DNA from 3 places in the Paraburkholderia sp. BR10923 genome. Region 1 is predicted to be linked to each of the others. Evidence: riboswitches for the same ligand, from Rfam matches in the RefSeq annotation. Region 1 holds a riboswitch; each other region holds the start of a gene.
The links. Region 1 has a riboswitch for cobalamin ahead of AB3X94_RS08610 (TonB-dependent receptor). Riboswitches for the same ligand answer to the same signal wherever they lie in the genome.
Positions count from the first base shown of each region.

Region 2: another riboswitch for cobalamin. It lies ahead of cobA (uroporphyrinogen-III C-methyltransferase); the one in region 1 lies ahead of AB3X94_RS08610 (TonB-dependent receptor).
Region 3: another riboswitch for cobalamin. It lies ahead of AB3X94_RS05945 (CbtB-domain containing protein); the one in region 1 lies ahead of AB3X94_RS08610 (TonB-dependent receptor).

Region 1 is NZ_JBFPKO010000004.1:27,011-29,963, reverse strand. Features, by position in the region: RNA gene ssrS (6S RNA) at 1-97, opposite strand, end outside; gene AB3X94_RS08620 (cell division protein ZapA) at 176-490, opposite strand; gene AB3X94_RS08615 (ATPase) at 487-846, opposite strand; cobalamin riboswitch at 1,067-1,331, shown strand; gene AB3X94_RS08610 (TonB-dependent receptor) at 1,423-2,953, shown strand, end outside.
Region 2 is NZ_JBFPKO010000037.1:34,955-37,907, forward strand. Features, by position in the region: gene cobO (cob(I)yrinic acid a,c-diamide adenosyltransferase) at 1-435, opposite strand, end outside; gene AB3X94_RS37080 (cobalamin biosynthesis protein) at 432-887, opposite strand; partial or broken gene cobA (uroporphyrinogen-III C-methyltransferase) at 930-1,655, opposite strand; cobalamin riboswitch at 1,899-2,168, opposite strand; cobalamin riboswitch at 2,249-2,527, shown strand; gene cobW (cobalamin biosynthesis protein CobW) at 2,730-2,953, shown strand, end outside.
Region 3 is NZ_JBFPKO010000002.1:559,326-562,278, forward strand. Features, by position in the region: gene AB3X94_RS05935 (hypothetical protein) at 124-564, shown strand; gene AB3X94_RS05940 (histidine phosphatase family protein) at 578-1,198, opposite strand; cobalamin riboswitch at 1,283-1,430, shown strand; gene AB3X94_RS05945 (CbtB-domain containing protein) at 1,472-1,693, shown strand; gene AB3X94_RS05950 (CbtA family protein) at 1,705-2,445, shown strand.

The sequences.
Region 1 (2,953 bases):
ACAGAGTGACGCGCACACCCGTGCTACAAATTTCCGCAACCGTGCACATGGCATTGGTTCAAGGAATATATGACCTTGGCGAACCAGGCAGGGAAGCTAAACCGATGAAGCTACAACACATACCGTTGAACATGTGACCGGTTCGAAACCGGCCCGCTATTGAGTCAACTACTGCTTACTGCATGCTGTACTGCTCAATCACAGTACCTAGCTGTTCGTTCATTTGCTGCATTGTACGCCGGATTTCTTCAGCAGGAAATGCTTCTCCGTGTCGCACGCTGCTTTGCAGCTTAAGCAGTTCCGATGCCAGCGACAGCGCCGCCATCACCGCGATGCGATCGGTGCCGCGCACATTGCTGCCGCTGCGGATTTTCTTCATCTCGGCGTCGACGCGCGCGACCGCCTCGAGCAGCGCGCCTTCCGTTTCAGGCGAACAGGCGAGACGGTAGGGTACTTCGAGAATCGATACTTCGATCTGCTTGGTGGTCATGCGCTTTCTCCGTGTCGGCTCACGTCGCCTTCCGCTTCCTCGTGTTCGGGCTGGGCGGACTCGAGCAGATCGAGCTGGTTATCCGGTTCGCTGCTTGCGCGTGCGCGCGGCAATTTTTCGAGAATCGCATTCAGGCGCACCTGAGCGTCGTCGATCTTGGCGGACAGCGCGTCGCGTTCCGCTTGCAGTGCATCGCGCTCGGCACGCAATTGCGCGAGTTCGGTGTGCGTGGCTTGTACTTCGGCACGCGTTTGCGCGAGTTGCTCTTCGAGCGCGATCCGCGCTTCGTTGTGGCGCTTGCTGATCGCAATCAGCTTGCCGATGTTCTGGGAGAGTGATTCGAGTTCGGTGAGCATGTGCTGCGTCCTCTAAAGACATCGCATTTTAGCGCGGAATATTACAGGTTCCGACAATTGTCTCGTTTCGAGACGTAACAGCATCGCTTCATGCAGGTTCGTTGCGAGTCGTGTCGTCGACCATAAGATCAAAGACCGGCAATCCATCGGACAATAACCTGCATTCGACAGAACGGATCGCGCTCCGGTTGGCCTTTCTTGACGCCCCGCGAAGCCGCTCCTACACTTCCCGCACTCTGGTGCCCGCGCGCGCTTTTCGGCGCGCGCAGTTAAACGGGAAGCAGGGCGCGCGCGGTGCCAAACCGGATGCGCGAACCTGCGCTGCCCCCGCAACGGTAAACGACCGCATGTGATGTGCTCATGCAGGTCGGTCCTTGTCGCACGGTTGGAAGTTCAATCTGCGAGTGTGCCACTGCGCGTCACGCGTGGGAAGGCGGGATCGATGTGTCGTAGCCCGGATACCGGCCAGAAAAGAGGGACGTCCCCCGCGAAAACGTTAAACATTGGGGGACGCCTCGTGACGCGTCGGCCTGCGGGGAAGCAGGCCGTGCATGCTATCCACAGGAATGTCATCCCATGTTGTCCCCCATCGCCCGCGCGACGCTGCTCGCGTTCGCGAGCCTGCCGCTCGTCGCGCATGCGCAAAGCGCCGAGCCTGTGCCTTCATCGTCCGCTGCGGATGCAAGCACCGCGAACGCCCCAAACGTTGCGGATGCGGCCAATCCCGCTTCCGCCGATGCATCGGGCAACGTGCTCTCGCCGATCGTCGTGACCGCACAACGCGGAGCGCAAGCGTTGCGCGACGCGATCCCGCAGACCACGCAGTTCGATCAGCAGGACATCGCCGACACGACCGCGACCGATCTGCCCGGCCTGCTGCGACTCGCGCCCGGCGCGCAAATCTCGCGCACGGGTGGCCCCGGTTCGACCACGAGCCTCTTTCTGCGCGGCGCGTCGTCGACGCAATCGCTGCTGCTGATCGACGGCGTGCGCGTCGATTCGGTGAGTCTCGGCTCCGCTCAGCTCGCACAGATTCCGCTCGACCAGGTCGATCACGTCGAAGTCGTGAACGGCAACGTGTCGGCGTTGTACGGCTCGGGCGCGATCGGCGGTGTCGTGCAGGTGTTCACGAAAGACGGCGGCGATCATCCGCCGCGCTTCAATTTTTCGCTCGGCTACGGCAGCTATCACACGCAGACGCAAACGGCCGGCGTGAACGGCGCGCTCGATCAGGACGGTCGCACGACCTTCAACATCTCGCTCGCGCGCACGAAGAACGACGGCTTTTCGTCGCTCGATCCGCTCGAGGCGCCGGGCGCGAATCCGAACGCGAACGGCAATCTGAACGAGAGCATCAGCGCGTCGCTGCGCCACAAGTTCACCGACAAGTGGGATGCGGGTGTCAGCTACTTCCAGTCGAACAACAACAACAGCTACGACAATGCGTACGGCGTGCCAACCGATCTGAACAACCTCTATAGCAAGGTGCGTCAGGTGTCGGTGTTTGCGAACGGCAAGCTGACCGACTGGTGGACCACCCACTTCACGCTCGCCGTGGGCGACGACCGCAGCGTATCGAACACCAATGGCATCTACAACGACCGCTTCGATACCGACAATCGCCAGTACACGTGGCAGAACGATTTCGCGCTCGCCGCGAACCAGAAGCTGCAATTCGGCTACGAACATCTCGACCAGATTCTCGACTCCGACACGTTCGCCGCGCCCGACCGTCACGTCGATTCGGTCTTCGCCGGCTACAGCGCACGCTTCGGCCGCAACCAGATTCAGGCCAACGTACGCCGCGACCAGTACTCCGATTTCGGCGGAGCGAACAGTTACTATCTCGGCTACGGTTTCGACATCACGTCGCGCTGGAAGGTAACCGCAAGCTATTCCGATGCGTTCCGCGCGCCGAGCTTCGACGATCTGTACTATCCGATCAGCGGCAACCCGTCGATCCAGCCGGAGCGCAGTCACTCGGTCGAAGCCGGTTTGCAGTACGCGACCGACGCGCTCGGCGTGATGCGTCTGAACGCATTCCAGACGCGCTATACGAATCTGATCGACTACGTGCAGACGATCCCCGGCATCTATCTCGCGGAGA
Region 2 (2,953 bases), on a different contig from region 1:
TTCGTCGAGCGGCAGGTACTCGTACTTCAGCACGGTGTTCAGTTCGTCGAGGATCACCATCTGATAGTCGCCGCTTTCGATCATCCGCCGCGCTTCGTTCCAGCCCTTGCGCGCGGTTGCCATGTCGGCTTCGCGGTTCTGCGTGTTCCACGTATAGCCGTCGCCCATCGTGACGAAATCGCATTGCGCGATCGCTCCGAGGAAATCGCGCTCCGACGTATGCAGCGCGCCCTTGATGAACTGCACGACACCCAGCCGCATGCCGTGGCCGAGCACCCGCACGGCCATGCCGAACGCGGCCGTGCTCTTGCCCTTGCCGGTGCCGGTGTTGACGATCAGCAGGCCTTTTTCGACGGTAGCGCTGGCCTGCTTCTTTTCGTGGCCTTCGCGGCGCCGTTCGGTCATGCGTTGATGCGATTCGGGATCGGTTTTCATCGGAGGTCCTGGTCTTGAGGGGCGGGATGGAAGGGCGCTACGTCGCCGGGTGCGCTGTCGCTCGCCGCCGCAATCGCGACCGTAATGCCGGCGTGCGTGGTCTTGTGTACGACCAGACGTGCGTTTTGCGCGATTGTCGCGCGGACCGACGCTGCTGCCGCCAGTAGCGCACACGGTTCGCACACACCGTCGACACCAAGATGCGCGCGCGCGGCCGCCGACGGCGACGCGACCGGTGCGGCGGCGATCTGCTCGCGGCTGAACAGTTGCAGCGGTAGTTGATGGCGCGAACAGAATTCGAGCAGACCTGCTTCGTTGGCTTTGGCGTCGATCGTCGCAATGGTGTGGATCTGCTCGAAGGCATTCGAACCGAGTGCTGCGCGCACGGCGGCTTCGATGTCAGCCGCATCGCTGTGCAAGCGGCAACCTATGCCGACGCTCAGCGTTTTAATCGCGCTCGCAGCTTGTTCGTGATCGACTCGGCCGTCGCGTTTGGCCGCATCACGCGCAAGCGCGAACGAGGCCACGCCGCCGATCACGACGATCGCCGGCGAGCCGAGCCCCGCGCGCACGACCGCCTCGGCAAACTCGCGCAGCGGCGCGAGCACGTGACGCTGCTCCGGCCGCGTCGCCGATTCGATCGCCGCGCAGGGCGTATCGGCGGACATGCCGGCCGCGAGCAACGCGCCGACGATTTCGCCGAGCCGCCGCATGCCCATATAGATCACGAGCGTCATGCGCGTCGCGGCGAGCGCGGCCCAGTCCGGTTCGCCGCTGCCGGCGCCGTGGCCGGTGACGAACACGACGCCCTGCGCGTAATCGCGATGCGTGACCGCGATGCCGAGCGTCGCGGGCGCGGCGATGCCGGCCGTGATGCCGTTGATCACGTCGACTTCAACACCAGCCGCCTGCAGCGCCTGCAATTCTTCGCCGCCGCGGCCGAACACGAACGGATCGCCGCCTTTGAGCCGCGCCACGCTGCGTCCCGCGCGCAGATGCCCGAGCATTTGCGCGACGATGTCCGCTTGCGGAGTCGACGGATGGCCGCCGCGCTTGCCGACGTATACGACTTGCGCGTTGGCGCCCGCGAACTGCAGAACGTCGGGATTGACCAGATCGTCGACCAGCACGACATCGGCCTGCGCGAGCGCACGGGTGGCCTTCAGCGTCATCAGTTCGACGTCGCCGGGACCGGCGCCGATCAGCCAGGCGCGCGTCATCGCGGCGTGCATGGCGCATGCCATGCGGAGATGGGAGGGGAGTGGCGGCGTGCGACGGTGCGCGCGGCGGTGAATATGGATGTCATGCGGTACAGCGAATCCGGGCGCGGCCACTCGTGCGGTTCGCGGCGGATTCTTCAGTGAGAACGCCACGACACGCGCGATGCCGCGCTACTACGCCTTCACATCCGTTCCCCGCGGATTCCGGCGGCCGGCGGCGCAACCCGATGCACGCATGCATGCGGCGCCGCCTCCGCGTCTGGCCGGTATCCGGGCTGGCGGCCTCACGCGCTTCGCCTTCCCGTCCCGGTTTGCGAATCTGCGGATTCGCGGGGACAGTGGCATCAAAAAACGCATGCGCGGCACAGCGGAATCGAAGCTGAATCGAACCGCGCGCCGCAGGTCGCTTACCGTTGCGGGGACAGCACAGGTTGAACGCGCGACGCGCTGCCTGTTTCCCGTTTAACTGCACATGCGAGCGCATGTGCGGGCACCAAACGCGCGCATACGATAGCACATGACGCCTTGCCGGATAAGCCGCGGCGGCGCTTTCCGACGCCCTGCGTTCCTTGACTGCGCATGCCCGGGGGCCTACACTCGCACGCACTTTGGGTGCTCGCGTGCGCGTTCGTGCGCATGCAGTTAAACGGGAAACAGGGAGCCATCTGCGCTAGAGCGGCTAACCTGTGCTGTCCCCGCAACGGTAAGCGGAAAGCGGTTCCGGCTTGATAGCCGGGCGCCGCGGTGCCGACTTCGATGTCCTCGCGCAAGGTCGCGTCGACATATCACCACTGGACGAGAAACCACTCGTCCGGGAAGGGGAAGCGGCGCTTTCGCCAGCCCGGATACCGGCCCGAAGAAGCAGAACGACCGCCGCGGGGATGCGGCGGCGCGTTCATGACCTCAGTTCCGCTTTCTGTATTTCCGTTGTCGCGGCAATGCCGTCGTTCGTCCCCGTGTCTGGTGATCGCTGGTACTGTTGCGCGTGCTTCATTCGCTCCATTCGCCAGCCGATGCCGACCGATGCGCGGAACTTGCGGCAGACCAATGCAACGCAAAGGGATGGACCTCACGATGCAAACTCAATTGCGCAAGATTCCCGTCACGATCGTTACCGGCTTTCTCGGCAGTGGCAAAACTACGTTGCTGCGGCACATCCTTCAGCATGCGGGCGGCAAGCGCATCGCGGTGATCGTCAACGAGTTCGGCGAACTCGGCATCGACGGCGAAATCCTCAAGGGCTGCGGCATCGGTTGCGATGAAAACGGCGTCGAGACCGAAGGGCAATTGTATGAACT
Region 3 (2,953 bases), on a different contig from region 1:
ATTTGTGTGCCGTCCTGCGCCGCCTGCGTGCTGGGTGTTCGCGCGGATGGGCATGAAGCGTGCTATTGAGGGTGGCTCGCTGCGAGCTTTTTTCAGCAGCCCTCTGGAAGCTTCACGCGCAACATGAAAACCTATCGACTCTCCGCTATCGCGCTTACCGCGGCATCGCTCGTTGCGCTGTTGCCGGTCGGCGCATCCGCCGACGATAGCCTCAGACCTTGCGGCGCGCTGAAACGGATCGTCGCCGCGGCGCCCGACGGCTTCACCTCGCTGACGCCCGACGACGGCAAAGGCGTCGCGCAACCCTATGGCGACGACGCGCAATGTTCAGCCGCGCATCGTAGTTTCCAGTGCACGTGGACGCCGCATCAGGCGGCGGGCTCGAACGCGGATGCGTTGGAAGCGGTCGCGGCCGACATCGCGTCGTGCCTGCCCGATGCAACGCACGATCAGAATTCGCCGGGACGTCAGCACTTTTATCTCGGCGCGAAGGATCGACGCACCGAAATCACGCTGACTCCCGAGGGGGCGAACCGGTTGCGGCTCGTGGTGTCGGGCAGGTAAGCGGCGGTTCCGGTCAGGCGGTGGCAGACGGCCACCATGACCAGCCGCGTCGCGAGTGGCGCAATTCGACGACCGACAGCGGCGTGATCTCGATGCGACAGAACACGGTTGGCGATGCGCCGAGGGCATGCACGATTGCCGCTCGCAGAAGCGTTGCGTGGGTGATCGCGACGATGGTTCGACCGTGTGCAGAGGCCGCGAAGCCTGCATCGTTGACCGCGTTGCATGAGCGTACGTCTGCCTGTTGCGCGTCGAGCCACTCTCCGACCCGCCGCAAGAGTCGATCGAACGATTCACCCCCGGGCGGTGCTGCGTCGGGCTCGCGCGTCCAGGCGGCGAGTTCGCGGGGGGCTTCGTCGGCAATCTCCGCGAGGCGCTGGCCGCGCCATTTGCCATAGTCGATATCCGCCAATGCGTCGGCAGGCGTGGCGCTCAGACCGAGCGCGGCGACCGTTTCGCGGGCGCTGGCGGCGGGGCTGGTGAATACGGTGGCGTCGGCGGGAAGCGCGAGACGGGCGCGCGCCGCTTCGGCTTCGGCGCGGCCGCGCGCGTCGAGCGGATCGTCGGCGGGGAAGCAGCCCGCGCGCTGCGCGGCCGTTGCCGCATGGCTCACCAGTAATAGTCGCGTATCCATTCTTTGCGTTGGTGCCTCATTCGCACTTGCCTGCGTGGCTTGACGGGCTCGCGGCGTGCGTTGCGCGTTGCGGCGCAGCCCTCGCCGTCGCGGAAGCCGCAGTTTAGCGCGTAGAATACCGACAATGCGAAGCACGGAAGCCGGTGAGAGCCCGGCGCGGTCGCGCCACTGTAATCGGCCTTGCAATCCACAAGAGCCGAAAGCCAGACCTGAGCTTCGCACCATTCCTCTGCAATCGACTATCGGGGCGCGTTACCCCAGGAGATGTCCATCATGACCGAAGCTGTTTTCGATCGCGCCGCGCAACCGGCGGCCCAGCCCACTCCCATTCCCTTGCGTGAACTGCTGCCGTGGGTCGTATTCGGCGGCTTGCTGCTGTTGCTCGCGCTTTACTTCGTTGGTGCGGAACAGGGTGCGACGTCGCTCGTGCCCGGCATGTACGTGCATGAGTTCGTGCACGACGGCCGCCATCTGCTTGGCTTTCCCTGCCACTAACGGAGTTCGACATGGTAGGTAAATTGTTGGTGCGCGGGATGCTCGCGGGCATCGTCGCGGGCTTGCTCACGTTCGCGTTCGCGCGAATCGTCGGCGAACCACAGGTCGATCAGGCGATTTCATTCGAAGAGAAAGCGGCCGCGGCGCGCGGCGAGGCGCCCGAGCCCGAAATCGTGAGCCGTGAGACGCAGGCTGGCCTCGGCCTGCTGACTGGCGTGGTCACGTATGGCGCGGCATTCGGCGGTCTGTTCTCGCTGGTGTTTGCTTATGCGTATGGACGCGCGGGTTCGTTGAGCGTGCGCGCGCTGTCTGCGTGGCTCGCGCTTGGCGCGTTCATCGCCATCGTGGTCGTGCCGAATATCAAGTATCCGGCCAATCCGCCGTCGGTCGGTGATCCGGACACGATCGGCGCGCGCACGGGCCTGTTCTTTCTGATGATCGCGATTTCGCTCGCAACGATGGTGTTTTCGCTGAAGGTGCGGCGCCGCGCGGCGGCGAAGCTGGGTGCATGGAACGGCTCGATCGTCGCGGGGCTCGTATTCGTCGCGATCATCGCGGCCGTACAACTGTCGATGCCGGTCATCAATGAAGTGCCGGCCACGTTCCCGGCCGTGCTGCTGTGGAAGTTCCGCGTCGCGGCGATCGGCATGCAGGTGGTCATGTGGACGACGATCGGGCTGTTGTTCGGCGCGATGGTCGAGCGCAGTGCTTTTATGCGTACGAATGCGCGGGTGACGATGAAGTCCGCTTGAATAAGACGGTGACGCGTGGCCGCGCAAGCGGCGACGCTTCGCGCGCAACGCGCGAGAATGGTTTTGGATCAAGTACTTGGCGCGGTTGTAGAGCAGTTATCCACAGCCTTGCGAACATTTTCTGTGGAAAAGCTGCTTAACGGCTTTTCGCAACTCCACTCGACGCGGCGCCTAGGGAAATCCAATTGGACGCCTAACTAATTCATGTTGTACGCGGCACTGCTCAATTTTTAAGCTCTTCAACTTTTTAAAATAATTTGTGAGAAGGGTATTGACGCGGCGCGGACCGCTCTCCATAATCTCGCTTCTCTGCTGCAGACGCAGCGACGCAAACGAAGCAGTGCCGGGTGGTGGTAGTTCAGGCGCTGCGGGTTGGGCGGATCGATCTTTAAAAACTAACAGCCGATAAGTGTGGGCGCTTGATGCGGAATGCGGCGGCGGATCCGTATGGATCTGCTGCAAGGCAAAAGTATCAGAAGCCTCACACAGTATTAGAGGAAGGTTTATC